2 regions of the Paenibacillus sophorae genome follow, and region 1 is predicted to be linked to the other one. Evidence: riboswitches for the same ligand, from Rfam matches in the RefSeq annotation. Region 1 holds a riboswitch; the other holds the start of a gene.
What was found. A riboswitch is a leader RNA that binds a small molecule or an ion and turns the genes downstream of it on or off. The one in region 1 is predicted to bind thiamine pyrophosphate.
Positions count from the first base shown of each region.

Region 1 (7,354 bases):
GCGAAGCTGCTCGGTAGTTGCCCTCAGCGGGGAGGCCGTAATCTGGTTTCTTTCCTCAGAATCGCTTGTATACTGATCCCAGAACCACTTCATCCCGTCCCGGCGTAAAAAGTATCCTTCGGCGAATTGATGATAGGATTCCGTATCAAATGAAGCATCCGTAACCGGGTAGAAAAGGAGCTGTTGTCCAATAGCAGGACCACTGCGCTCTTTGGCCAGCAGCGTGATTGCCGCAGTCATGTTGCCGCCGACACTATCGCCGGCTACGGCCAAGCGATCCGAATCAAGCCCGTGTTCTTTGCCGTGCTCTGCGATCCACTGCAGCACAGCATAGATTTCTTCAATAGCCGTAGGATACTTCACTTCAGGGGACAGACTGTAATTCGGGAATACAAGTGCAGCTCCACTCTTCACAGCCAATTCACGGATCAACCGATCATGGGTGTGTGCGTTGCCGAACACCCAACCTGCACCATGTATGTACAGAATGACAGCCAGGTTCTTCTCAGCAACGTGTTTCGGACGTAGAATCCGAATGGATACGTGGCCGCTTGGACCACCTGTAATACTGATATCTTCAATGTCCACGTCTGGCTTTTGAACCTCGCCCGCCTGGGCTTCATCGACCGCAATCCGCCCCTGTTCAGGTCCTAAATCAAATAAAAATGGCGGATTGGCTGTTGCCTTAACAAAATTTTGTGCTTCCGGTTCAAGAACAGGTTTTTTCTCCATGTTTTTTCATTCTCCCTCTATCATTTTATTTTGGCTAACTAGCTTCTTGATGAATGTTCCAAGCCAATCCGGCTGAGAAAGCCCCGTTAGAAACTGAAAATCAATGGCACCAAGTCCCATTCCGGCGGCGATCATTTTGGCGAACCCACTGGAGACAAGAGGAAAAGTATAGTGTACCGAATGAAGCTGAGAATATCGTTGCGGAAAGATAATCAAGTGCCAACATTAACTCGGAAACAGCGAGCAGGATTAACGCTAATCCCTTGTATCTGTTATTGTTCATGTTTAAACTTCCTTTCTTTTTTTGAATCAGACCATCAGAAACGTACAAGTACGGAGTTGTTACAGGAAGGTAATTTCCCACTTTTATAGATCAATCAATCTAAAATGACTAAAATATTGGTAGCTTGTTTATCGCTTCAACTACAGATGCACTAAAGAAAAGACAGCGCTCAGGATCAGACCATGTATGACCGGCTGATGTCAGCCGATCCTGCGAAAGCGGCAAAGATTGATGATAATGCGGCTTTGCAGCTTTAACTTGAAGACCGGATAAACGAGAAATGCCATTTAAAGAGCACCCACAAGACAGTAGAGCGTTCATTTTGGTCATAGCGGAATGTTCTTGAAAAAACGGAAGAGCTCACCCGTCTGAATCCGCGCTCGATTCTGGAGCTTAACGTCCCCGCCCATCGGGCGATTGTCAATGACCTGCTTCTGCAAGCAAGCGAACGGGTACGGGCCAAAGCTGCGCCAATGCCTAATAAAAATCAAAAATTACAGAACAAAATCCGTAGGGGAAGCAACTTTATAGGCGCAAATCTAAGAGGAGCCGGCCTTAGAGGCGCTAACTTGAGAGGCGCTTTGCTCATTGCATCCGACCTGAGAGATTCCGACATGAGAATGACTGATCTGATCGGCGCCGACTTTAGAGATGCCGACTTAAGCGGCGCTGACCTCACAGGAAGCGTTTTTCTCACGCAGGCGCAAGTTAATTCAGCTAAAGGCGATATGGCTACCAAGCTGCTGCCTTCCGTAAGCATTCCCGATCATTGGTGACTTCGAATCCGTTAGACCCAAATGGTACATTGAGGGAACGGCCCGGAATATGGTATAGTTGATAAGTTCATAACCGAATAAAGACCGCAATTTCACTAGGGGAGTCGTCCGACTGAGACGAAGCCGCGAGCTTCGGACCCTTGGAACCTGATCTGGATTATACCAGCGGAGGGAAGTGGAACCTGAAGCTTACCTATCTACGCCCCGTACGGCCAGCGCTTGTACGGCGGATAATTGGGGGCCCGTCCATTTCCTTCCGGATTTGGACGGGCCTTTATTCATTTATAAGGAGGGTTGACCGACTATCGAAGAGCTTTTATCTCTCCGCCGCCTTTCTTTTTCGTTTCCGCAGCAGAAGCTCGTATTCTCGGATCTTTCGTTAACGGTCCGCCAGGGTGAATTCGTCAGCATTATTGGCGCCAGCGGCTGTGGCAAAAGCACGCTGTTCAAAGCGATAGCCGGACTGCTTGCCGAGGCGCAGGGAGAAATCGCGCTGCAAGGCAGCGCCCGCGGTGAGAACCGGCTCGGCCAAATCGCCTACATGCCTCAGCAGGACCTGCTGCTGCCCTGGCGGACGGTGCTGGACAACTGTCTGCTGCCGCTAGAGATCAAAGGCCGGGCCGGTAAGGGCGGAGCAGCTACGGTATGGGAAATGCTGGAGCGTTTCGGACTCGCCGGTTATGAGCTTGCCTATCCGCATGAGCTATCCGGCGGGATGCGCCAGCGGGCCGCTTTTCTCCGTACACTGATGACCGGCGGAGAGCTGATGCTGCTTGATGAGCCATTCGGCGCGCTTGACGCCATGACGAAGCGGGACATGCACCGCTGGCTGCTGGAGCTGTGGGGAGAGCTGGGGCGGACCGTTATGTTCATCACGCATGATCTGGAGGAAGCTATTCTGCTCAGTGACCGCATCTTTCTGATGCCGTCCGGCAGCGTCGGCCCCCTTCAAGAGCTGAACGTGGGACTGCCAAGACCCCGGCGGCTGGAAATGAATTACGAGCTTGGCTTTGTCTCTTTGCGGGCCGAGCTGGAGCGGAGGCTGTATGAAACGCGCACCGTTTAAGGAAGGATCTCGCCGCTACGGAGCCTTCCTTCTCCTGCTGCTGTTGATTCTCGCCGTGTGGGAAGCTTCCGTACGCTCAGGATATGTTCCGTCCTTTATCCTCCCTGCACCCTCCGTGGTCTGGACCGCATTGGTACAGAACGCCGGACTGCTGCTGGGCACGCATCTGCCAGCCACGCTTGAAGAAGTGGCTGTCGGCTGTCTGATGTCGCTGGTTGGCGGCATTCTGCTCGGGATCGGCATGCACCTTTCCCGGACATTAGAAAAAGCGCTCTATCCCTTTATCATCATCAGCCAGACGATTCCGCTGATTGCGCTCTCCCCCATTTTTATTATGTGGTTCGGTTATTCGCTGTGGAGCAAGGTCGCCGTCGTCTTTCTGACCGCATTCTTTCCAGTCGTCGTCGGCGTATACGACGGGCTCGCCAAAAGCGGCGGCGCCTATAAGGAGCTGCTGCTGACTATGGGCGCGAACCGCAGGCAGCTGCTGGTCAAGGTCGGCATTCCGCTTGCGCTCCCCTCCTTTTTCTCGGGGCTGAAGCTGTCGGTGGTGTACTGCGTGATCGGTGCAACCATCGGAGAATGGCTGGGAGGAACGCGCGGACTTGGTTACTACAGCCGCCGCATGGCGGGAAGCCTGCACAGCGCCGAGATGTTCGCAGCGATTGCTCTCCTGTCGGGTCTCGGTGTAGTACTTTTCCTGGCCGTACGGCTGCTGGAGCATCAGATTCTTAAGAAAAGAGGTTCTAATTGATGAAATCTTTTACCCGTATTAAAAATTTATTGCTTCTGCCTGCTATCTCGCTTCTTCTGTTAACGGCCGCTTGCGGCGGCTCCGCGCCATCCGGCGATTCCGCGGCCTCCGCTTCTCCTTCGCCTGCCGCTTCTCAAACCGAAAGTCCGGCGGAGCCTGCGCACAAGCTGACGCTTATGCTCGACTGGTACCCGAACGCCGTGCATTCTTTTTTGTACACCGCTCAGGAAAAGGGCTTCTTCGCCAAACGGGGAATTAATGTGGAGATCCAGATGCCGGCGGACACGAATGACGCGCTGAAGCTCGTCGCGGCAGGCAAGGTCGATCTGGCGCTGAGCTACCAGCCGCAGGTGCTGATGGCCCGGGGGGAGAAGATTCCCGTGAAAGCACTGGCCTCCATTGTCCGTCATCCGCTGACTCACCTGATGGTCCCTGCGGACAGTTCCGTACATACGCCGAAGGATTTGGCTGGCAAAGCGGTGGGGTATTCTTCCATTCCACTGTATGAAGCGATGGTTAAGACGATGGTCAAAGCCGATGGCGGAGATCCGGAGAAGGTGAACTTTGTGGATGTGGGCTATGACTTAATTCCGGCCATTTCCACCGGGCAGACTGACGCCATAATGGGCGGTTTCATCAACCATGAACAGCTCATTTTGCAAAAAGAAGGCCATCCCGTCACCTCCATTGACCCTGCAAAATATGGCGTGCCGGATTATTCCGAGCTTGTGCTGGTTGCAAGCGATGAGGGAATTAATCAGCATAAAGATGATTTCATCAAGTTTCTGACAGCGATGCGGGAAGGCCAAGCATACGTGAATGAGCATCCCGATGAGGCGCTGTCCATCCTGCTTGCGCATGAAGACGGGACCGCTCCGCTCGACAAGGAAATTGAGACGCAGAGCCTGAAAGTGCTGCTGCCGCTGATGGACGCGGGAGATAAGGATTTCGGATTTCAGGATGCGGAAAGCTGGGATAAAGTGCATCAGTGGCTGGAAGGCAACGGACTGCTGCCTGCGGATATTAAGGCTGAGGACGCTTTTATTAATTTATAAAAATAGGAGGAATTCCAAATGTCTTTCATCACTAAGCTTCGGGAAAATAACCCGCTCATCCACAACATCACGAATATTGTCGTCACTAACTTTACCGCCAACGGCCTGCTGGCTCTGGGAGCTTCGCCGTTTATGGCGGATGCGCATGAAGAGGTGGCGGATGTCGCCGCGATGTCCGGCGCTGTCTTGATTAACATCGGAACGCTTAACGATCACTCCATTAAGGCTATGCTGCTGGCTGGCCAGTCGGCCAACAAACACGGTGTCCCGGTGGTTCTCGATCCGGTAGGAGCGGGCGCTACTGTCTACCGGACGGAAGTAACGCATCGGCTCGTTTCCGAAATGAAGATAACCGCGCTTCGGGGCAATGTAGCCGAGGTTGCCAATGTCATCGGGGAAACATGGTCGATTAAAGGCGTGGATGCAGGCGCAGGCGACGGCGACACGACCGCAGTCGCCCAAAAAGCGGCGAAAAAGCTCGGATGCATCGCCATTGTTACGGGGAAAGAGGATATTATCACCGACGGTAACAAAACGTATATCGCAGCCAACGGCAACCCCATTTTGACCAAAGTAACCGGAACCGGCTGCCTGCTAAGCTCTGTCGTAGCCGCTTTTCTGGCAGTTGCCGGGGATTCCCCGCTGGAAGCAGCGGCCGAAGCCCTCTCCTTTTACGGAGTCGCCGCCGAAATCGCCGCCGCCAAGACGGCTGAGCAGGGTCCAGGCAGCTTCCAGATCGAACTCCTGAACCAGTTGGCGCTTCTTACGCCGGAGGAATACGGGAAGTTGTCGAGAATCCGGGAAGTTTAAACAGGAATGATCCAGCAAGGGAGACGAAAAATATGAACGTATACAAGGCGTTAACAATCGCCGGCTCTGACAGCGGCGGAGGTGCGGGCATTCAGGCTGACCTTAAGACGTTTCAGGAGCTGGGGGTCTATGGCATGTCGGCGCTGACCGCGGTAACGGCGCAGAATACGCTCGGGGTCCAGGGCGTGTATCCGCTTGATACGGAAGCTGTGGCGCGGCAGCTCGATTCCATTGGCGAGGATCTGACCCCGGATGCGGTCAAGACCGGTATGCTGTTCAGCGGGGAAATTATCCGGACCGCCGCCGGCAAAATCCGCCAATACGGATGGGACAATCTGGTTGTAGATCCGGTCATGGTAGCCAAAGGAGGGTCCTCCCTTCTTCAGCGGGAAGCGGTGCAGTCTCTGATCCAGCATCTGCTTCCACTCGCTCTTGTAACAACGCCGAATATTCCGGAAGCGGAAATCATTGCCGAAATGACGATTGCCAGCCTGACAGACTGCGAGGAAGCGGCCAGAAGGATCGCGCAGATGGGTTCGCGTTATGTCGTCGTTAAGGGCGGCCACGGCAGCGGGAACGGCGCCGTTAGGGATGTGATGTATGACGGTAAGAATTTCGTCTACATGGAGAGTCCCCGCATCGATACCCTGCATACGCATGGAACGGGCTGCACCTATTCAGCCGCGCTGACGGCGGAGCTGGCAAAGGGCCAATCGGCGGAGGAAGCCGTTCGGACTGCCAAGGCATTTATCCGGGCGGCGATCGAGGACGGACTCGGCATCGGGGCGGGACACGGGCCGACCAATCATTTTGCGTACGGCCGCAGGCTGCGCGCGGAAGGGAATGAGATACGATGAGCGAACGGGATGCATTCTCCAGCTTACCTTTGATCGGCTCGGGCGATCCTATGACTGGAAATGACAGCAGACTGGATAGCGAATACGTGCGCAGCCAGCTTCGGGTGTATTTCATTATGGGCAGCGTCAACTGCCGCCGTCCGGCCGCCGCAGTGCTTGAGGAAGCGATTGCCGGAGGGGTCACTATCTTTCAATTCCGCGAAAAAGGCCCCGGCGCGCTAACAGGCGAAGACAAGTTTAATCTTGCACGGGAGCTGCAAAGAATATGCCGGGCTCACGGCGTTCTCTTTATCGTCAACGACGATATCGATCTGGCGATTGCGCTGAATGCGGACGGGGTGCATGTCGGTCAGGACGATGAGCCTGCTCGGGTTCTCCGTGAGCAGCTAGGCGGCGGTAAAATCATCGGCGTATCCGCGCATACACCGGAGGAGGTGCGGCAGGCGATTGCCGATGGAGCTGACTATCTTGGAATCGGACCGGTCTACCCTACAGCCTCCAAAGACGATGCAAGACCGGTACAGGGCACGATTCTGATCAGCGATTTGCGAAGAGAAGGAATTACCATCCCTATTGTCGGCATTGGCGGCATTACCGCGGACAATGCCTCACCCGTCCTTGCCGCAGGCGCGGACGGTATCTCGGTCATTTCGGCCATTGCCGGGGCCGAGCATCCGCAGGCAGCGGCGGCGGCGTTTGCCCGGCTTGCCGCCCGGTAAGTCGGGCTGCCCGGCAGGGCCGCAGGGGATCATTGATCTTCCATTCGTTCCGCTCTCGTGAGGAACTATAATTTGACAAAAAAATGACATTCAAACCAACAACGGTTTGAATGTCATTTTTGCGTTTGCGGCGGCTTGTCCAACTTAGATTACAGCGGCTGGGCTCAGCTTTTTCTCTATGATCGATTTGATATCCTTAACCAGTTGTACTGATGCTTCTATTTCTACTTTCCTTGTCGAAACACTCTCTACACTGCATCCGACAGGTATCCCCTTCTCCAATCCAAATTCCAATAGTTCCG
Region 1 is NZ_CP076607.1:3,439,396-3,446,749, reverse strand. It holds gene KP014_RS16280 (alpha/beta hydrolase) at 1-732, opposite strand, end outside; partial or broken gene KP014_RS16275 (pentapeptide repeat-containing protein) at 1,348-1,791, shown strand; TPP riboswitch at 1,879-1,982, shown strand; gene KP014_RS16270 (ABC transporter ATP-binding protein) at 2,096-2,857, shown strand; gene KP014_RS16265 (ABC transporter permease) at 2,838-3,611, shown strand; gene KP014_RS16260 (ABC transporter substrate-binding protein) at 3,611-4,666, shown strand; gene thiM (hydroxyethylthiazole kinase) at 4,685-5,476, shown strand; gene thiD (bifunctional hydroxymethylpyrimidine kinase/phosphomethylpyrimidine kinase) at 5,509-6,333, shown strand; gene thiE (thiamine phosphate synthase) at 6,384-7,052, shown strand; gene KP014_RS16240 (methylenetetrahydrofolate reductase) at 7,197-7,354, opposite strand, start outside.

Region 2 (7,354 bases), 810 kb from region 1:
ATTGTCACACTGCTGCTGCTCGCCATGTTCGCCTTGGGCGGCGTTATAAGCAAGCCGCTGCGGCTTGCGGCCGCAGGCATGAAGCAGAGCCGCGACGTCTCCAGCGAAACCGGCAAAATCCGCACGTTGAGCGCGTTGCTGGCGGTATGCTTGCTGGTTATGGTTTTCTTTATGGTTTTTAATGAGATTATTTGAATAGCAGCATAGCCCGGCCAATTTCGCCCGTCTCCGAAAGGAGGCGTGTGTTTTGCTATTGTGAGAACTTCGGTTTGTCTGGACTCCGCTTGTGTTTGATCTTCATGCGATTGGTTAAATTAATTACCGTAAAGGGAACGAATAATTGTACATCCCCAAGACATCCTAAGGAAAGTCTAAATTTAACAACTTTTCGAAAGGAGAATGAAGTATGTCTACGAGCAATCAACAAAGCCAGAAGACATTGCCGCCGCAGCATCAGGATCGCAGGCCCGGTCTGGAATCGGAGATGACGCCCCGGCCTAAATACGAACCGGCGGCATACAAAGCAGCGGGCAAGCTGCTCGGTAAAGCGGCCCTGATCACAGGCGGAGACAGCGGCATCGGCCGCGCGGTAGCCGTGGCTTTTGCCAAGGAGGGAGCAGATATAGTCATTTCTTATCTGAACGAGCACTCCGACGCGGAGGAGACGAAGCGCCAGGTCGAACAGGAAGGACGCAAATGTGTTCTCGTCTCCGGCGATATCGGTGTCGAAGTATTCTGCCAGGATCTTATCAACAAAACAGTGAACGGTCTGGGCAAGCTTGATATTCTTATTAACAATGCAGCGGAGCAGCATCCGCAAGAAAAGATCGAGGATATCAGCTCCGAGCAGTTGGAGCGGACGTTCCGCACCAATATTTTCTCGATGTTCTATTTGACAAAAGCAGCTATGCCCCACTTGAAAGAAGGCTCGACCATCGTCAATACGACGTCGATTACAGCTTACAGAGGAAATCCTCAACTGCTGGACTACTCGTCCACCAAAGGCGCGATCCTCAGCTTTACGCGTTCGCTCGCGATGAATTTAGTGGATAAAGGCATCCGCGTCAACGCGGTTGCGCCGGGTCCGATCTGGACGCCGCTCATTCCGTCCACCTTCGATGAGAAGAAGGTCAGCGAGTTCGGCGGAACACAGCCAATGAAACGACCGGGACAGCCTGAAGAACTGGCTCCGGCTTTTGTCTACCTGGCTTCCGATGATTCATCGTATGTAACCGGCCAGGTTATTCATGTGAATGGCGGCGAAATCGTTAACGGTTGACGACTCTCAACGTATTAAGCGGATTTCCGCTGAATATGCAAGCCCCGATCCAAGTCAAGCGGATTGGGGCTTTTTCATGAAAAGGTGGTATGAAAAGGAAATTTATGATACGCTGTGAAAGATCAATAGTTGCATAGCGTGAACACTAGGGGTGCCGCAAGGCTGAGACGAACGCAAGGTTCGGACCCTTTGAACCTGATCTGGTTTATACCAGCGTAGGGAAGTGGAGAGTGAATATCTGCATCCGGGCCTGTCAAGGCTCGATCCCATTTGCAGTTTCCGGCCGCCTTCCTTCGGGAGGGCGGTTTTTTGTGCTGCTTATGACAAATAAACACAGGAGGCGAATAGGGCTATGTGTCCGCCAAAGTCAAAGGATCCCGAAATTCATCTCATATCCGGCAGCGGGGCGATAATGGACAGCTTTATTCTTATCGCTGCGGCCGTAGGGCCCTTTGTAGACTATATTCATTTACGGGAAAAATCGCGTACAGCAGAAGAATTGTTCAAAGCGGTGGAGAAGATGCGCAGCCTTGGGATACCGCTTGAACAAATCGTTGTGAACGACAGGCTGGACGTCGCACTGGCTTCCGGCGCCGGAGGCGTTCAGCTTGCGGGGCACAGCCTCCCAACCGCCGCGGCCCGCCCGCTGTCTCAGAGCCTGCGCATCGGGCGCTCCGTCCATTCCCCGGATGAAGCAGCCGCTGCCGCAAACGAAGGGGCGGATTACTGCCTGTACGGGCATGTATACGCCTCGGCCAGCAAGCCGGGTCTTCCAGGGCGGGGGCTGGATCGGCTTGCGGAAACCGTGCGCGCCTGCCGGGTTCCGGTCATTGCGATTGGCGGCATTGAACCGGGCAATGCAGGACAGGTGATTTCACGCGGCGCGGCGGGCATTGCCGTACTCTCGGGTATCTGCGGCGCGTCTGATCCTGTGGCGGCTGCAAAGTCTTACCGGGCTGCAGTCAGGACAGCTGTTCAGGCAGCCCGCAATGAAAGGAGGTGAGGGCAATGAAGCTCTATATCAACGGGAACGAGATCGAGCTGGACGAAGCTTGCGCTACGCTTGCGGATCTGCTGAGCCGACCCGAATGGAAAGAAAGGCGGATGGTCGTTGAACTGAACGGCATGATTGTGGGTAGGGATAATTACGGAACAATCCCCCTTGCCGACGGGGACCGCATCGAGCTTGTGCATTTTGTGGGAGGAGGCTGAGGCCGGTGAATTTCGCCGGAGAGGACAGATACAGCAGGCAGGAGCGGTTTTACGGAATCGGAGCCGAAGGTCAGAAGAAGCTGGCGCAGGCGAAGGTTCTGATTATTGGCGCAGGGGCGCTTGGCTCCGCATGCGCGGAGACGATGGTGCGCTCGGGTGTGGGCAAGGTGACCCTCGTCGACCGGGATTATGTGGAGTGGAGCAACCTGCAGCGTCAAAATTTGTTCAGCGAGCAGGATGCGGCTGAGCGGATTCCCAAAGCGGTAGCTGCCGCCCGCAGGCTTCGCAGCGTTAACTCCTCTGTGGAAGTTGAAGGAATCGTTGCGGATATTACAGCGGAGGAAATCAGCCTCTATACACGCGGCATAGACCTTATTCTTGATGCGGCGGACAATTTCGAGGTGCGGATGATCGTAAACGATATTGCCGCGCGGGACGGAATTCCCTGGATCTATGGCGCCTGCACCGGCAGCTACGGCATTTCAATGACGATTGTTCCAGGCCAGAGCGCCTGCCTTCACTGTCTGCTGGACAGTGTTCCAGCCGGAGGGGATACCTGCGACACGGCCGGCATAATCGGTCCCGCCGTGCAGATGACGGCTGCCTACCAGACGGCCGAAGCGCTGAAGTGGCTCTCAGGGAACGTTAGCGCGCTGCGCGGGACACTGGTCTCTTTCGATCTGTGGACGAATCGTTACTCGTCGGTGGATACGTCCAAGCTGAAGCGCGCCGACTGCCCGTCCTGCGGCGCTAAACGCACTTATCCTTATTTATCGCCGGGCAGCCATTCCAGAACGGCCGTACTCTGCGGGCGGGATACGGTGCAGATTCGCCCGCCAAGGCCGACGAGGCTTGATCTGGAGGAGTGGGAGCGGCGGCTGTCCGCCTATGGCCGGGCAGAGCGGAATCCCTTTATGCTGTCTTTGACACTGGACCAGCACCGTATGGCGATCTTTCCCGATGGACGGGTGCTCGTTCACGGAACGGGCGATCCAGCCGAAGCCCGGTCGCTGTATCACCGTTATTTTGGCTAGCCTATCAAGCATTCTATTAACCGAATAGGGGAGGATTATTATTATGCAGGATGCATTACATATCGGGGGCAAAGCCCTGTCCAGCCGTCTGTTCATCGGAACCGGCAAATACAGCCGCAACACGCTGATTCCGGAGGTAATCGCCCGTTCAGGCTCCGAAGTAATCACAGTGGCGCTTCGTAGAGTCGATCCCTCTTCGCGGGAGGAGAACATTCTAAGCCATATTCCGCAGCAGATGACCCTTCTGCCCAATACTTCCGGCGCACGCACCGCAGAAGAAGCCGTGCGTATCGCCCGCTTGGCCAGAGCGGCAGGGATGGGGAACTGGGTGAAGATCGAAGTCATTAACGACCAGAGATATTTGCTGCCGGATAATCTGGAGACGATCCGTGCTACGGAAATTCTGGCTGCCGAAGGCTTCATCGTCCTTCCCTACATGAGCCCGGATCTGTCTGCGGCTTTCCGGCTGAGAGACGCGGGAGCAGCGGCGGTGATGCCGCTGGGGGCGCCTATCGGAAGCAACCGCGGCTTGCGGACGAAGGAGCTGATCTCCATCCTGATTGAAGAGGCCGGCCTGCCGGTCATTGTGGATGCCGGAATCGGCCGTCCGTCGGAGGCAGCGGAAGCGATGGAGATGGGCGCGGCCGCCGTGCTGCTGAATACGGCGATTGCCACAGCCCGTGATCCGCTCGGCATGGCGGAAGCTTTTCGCGGCGCGGTTGCAGCCGGCCGGCAGGCGTATCTGGCCGGGCTGGGCCCGATTCAGCAGGAGGCGGAAGCTTCTTCGCCTTTGACCGGTTTCTTGAACGTATAGGAAGGGGGACTGAGACTGTTGAGCTTTTATGAGTCACTGATGATCTTGGAGCGTATTCCCTTTAAGGAATTGTGGCAGAAGTACACGAGGGAAGATGTCATGCGGGCGCTGGCCAAGGAGAAGCTGGACAAGGAAGATCTGCTTGCCCTGCTGTCACCGGCGGCCGGCCAGCATTTGGAAGAAATGGCGCGGAAGGCGCAGCGCATCACCCGCTCGCATTTCGGCCATGCCGTTCAGCTGTTCACACCAATGTATGTGGCGGATTATTGCGTCAACCACTGTACGTACTGCAGCTTTAGCGCCATTCATGATTTTCCGCGCAAGAAGCTGACGCTGGAAGAAGTTGAAGCGGAAGCGGCAGCAATTGCCTCTACGGGACTACGCCATATTCTGCTGCTGACGGGGGAATCGCGAAAGGACTCTCCGGTCGGTTACGTTAAAGATTGCGTAAAGGTGCTCCGAAAGTATTTCTCTTCCATCAGCATCGAGGTCAATCCGCTGTCGATGGAGGAATACAAGGAATTGGCCGATGCGGGTGTGGACGGTTTGACTCTATTCCAGGAGGTCTACCACCAGGAGACGTACAGCAAGCTGCATGTCAAAGGACCGAAGCGTAATTTCAGGGCCCGGCTTGATGCTCCTGAACGTGGCTGTCAGGCGGGCTTCCGCTCCGTCAACATCGGCGCGCTGCTCGGTTTGTACGATTGGCGGCAGGAAGCGTTCATGACGGCGATGCACGCAAGTTATCTTCAGGACCGTTATCCCGGCTGTGAGATCAGCCTGTCTCCGCCGCGTTTCCGTCCCTATCTCGGAAGCTTTAACCCCGAATCGGACGTGACCGACCGCGCGCTGGTACAGATTATACTGGCTTACCGGCTGTTCCTGCCCCGTTCCGGCATTACTTTGTCCACAAGAGAACCCGCTGAATTGCGGGACCGCCTTGTGCACTTGGGGGTAACCAAAATGTCGGCAGGCGTCTCGACTGAGGTAGGCGGGCATACCAGTGACGGCGGAACGCCGCAGTTTGAAATTTCCGATAGCCGAAGCGTGCCGGAAATCAGAGATATGCTGTACAGCAGCGGGCTTCAGCCGGTGTTCAAGGATTGGGATATTCTTGCCGAAAGCTCCATGCGCTGACGGAGGAGTTCAAGAGTTTAAGCCAACCATTCTCTTTACGGAGGGTTGGTTTTTTTTATCCGGACAGGCACCGGTATGATATGATAGATTCAAAATGAAAGCCATCTAAACCCTGGACTTAAGAGGAGTGTATTGATGATGCGGAAGTTCGAAGACAGTGTGTATGATCTGATCGTTGAGACCTCCACCAACTTGCCTGGCGACGTGCGCCGGGCGATAGCTGCGGGACGGGCGCTCGAAGATAAGGATACACGCTCGGGACTGGCCCTTGCTACAATTGCGCAAAATATCGGCATGGCCGAGCTTCAGGTCTCGCCCATATGCCAAGATACGGGCATGCCGACTTTTGTCATACATACGCCGGTAGGCGTGAATCAGCTCGAAATGAAGCGTGATATCCGCAAAGCCGTTGTCCGGGCGACCCGTGACGGCAAGCTGCGGCCGAACTCCGTCGATTCGCTCACCGGCGGGAATAGCGGTGACAATCTGGGCGAAGGCACGCCGGTAATTCATTTTGAGCAGTGGGAAGAAGAGCATATTGATGTGCGGCTCATCCTCAAGGGAGGCGGTTGCGAGAACAAGAACATTCAGTACAGCCTTCCCGCCGAGCTGGAAGGACTGGGCAAAGCCGGACGCGATCTTGACGGTATCCGCAAGTGCATTCTTCATGCTGTCTATCAGGCTCAGGGGCAGGGCTGCAGCGCGGGATTTATCGGAGTAGGGATCGGCGGCGACCGGACTTCCGGATATGAGCTGGCGAAGAAGCAGCTGTTTCGCAAGGTGGATGATAGGAATCCGATCCCGGAACTGCGTAGCCTGGAAAATTATATTATGGAGAATGCCAATAAGCTCGGCATCGGCACCATGGGCTTCGGGGGAGAAGTAACCCTGTTCGGCTGTAAGATTGGGGTGATGAACCGGCTACCAGCGAGCTTCTTCGTTTCTGTCGCCTATAACTGCTGGGCGTTCCGCCGCCAAGGCGTGGTGATCGACACTGCTACCGGCGATATCCGGGAGTGGCTGTATGAGCGGGGCTCCGGCATATCTGTAGGAGCGGTCGCGGCGGAAACGTCCTCGGATGTGAATGCTGCGGTGGCCGAAGGCTCCGGTGACCCGGTCATCCAATCGGCTGCTGCCAAAAGTACTGCTGCGGTTAGCGCAGATACGGCAAGCGGCCCCCGGGAGATCCGGCTGACTACGCCGATTAGCGAGGAAGACATACGCCGCCTGCGTGTCGGCGATGTGGTCATCCTATCGGGTAAAATGCATACCGGCCGCGACGCCCTGCATAAGTATTTAATCGACCATGAGTCTCCGGTTGATCTGGACGGGGCGGTCATCTATCACTGCGGTCCCGTTATGCTTAAAGACGAGGAAGGATGGCATGTGAAGGCGGCCGGCCCGACGACAAGCATTCGCGAGGAGCCGTATCAGGGGGACATCATTAAGAAGTTTGGCATCCGGGCCGTCATCGGCAAGGGCGGCATGGGAGCCAAGACGCTTCAGGCGCTCCATGATCATGGCGGCGTCTATCTGAATGCGATAGGCGGAGCGGCGCAGTATTACGCCGAATGCATCAAGAAGGTGAACGGTGTCGATTTTCTCGAATTCGGCATCCCCGAGGCGATGTGGCATCTGACGATGGACGGATTTGCGGCGATTGTGACCATGGATTCCCACGGGAACAGCTTACATGCTGACGTTGAGAAGGATTCCGCCGGGAAACTTGCTTTATTCCGTGAAGCGGTGTTTAAGTAAGCTGATATATGTAACATTGCCCGAGAAGCGAACCAGCAGTCTCTTATCCGCAAGCTTGGCTACCCTTGGTGAAGCAGCCGGGGCGGCAGGTTTAAGCAATGATTATGATCATATAAAGCA
Region 2 is NZ_CP076607.1:2,630,524-2,637,877, forward strand. It holds gene KP014_RS12345 (hypothetical protein) at 1-195, shown strand, start outside; gene KP014_RS12350 (SDR family oxidoreductase) at 407-1,279, shown strand; TPP riboswitch at 1,417-1,518, shown strand; gene KP014_RS12355 (thiamine phosphate synthase) at 1,632-2,282, shown strand; gene thiS (sulfur carrier protein ThiS) at 2,288-2,491, shown strand; gene KP014_RS12365 (ThiF family adenylyltransferase) at 2,497-3,525, shown strand; gene KP014_RS12370 (thiazole synthase) at 3,569-4,339, shown strand; gene thiH (2-iminoacetate synthase ThiH) at 4,358-5,476, shown strand; gene KP014_RS12380 (fumarate hydratase) at 5,615-7,234, shown strand.
Region 2: another riboswitch for thiamine pyrophosphate. It lies ahead of KP014_RS12355 (thiamine phosphate synthase); the one in region 1 lies ahead of KP014_RS16270 (ABC transporter ATP-binding protein).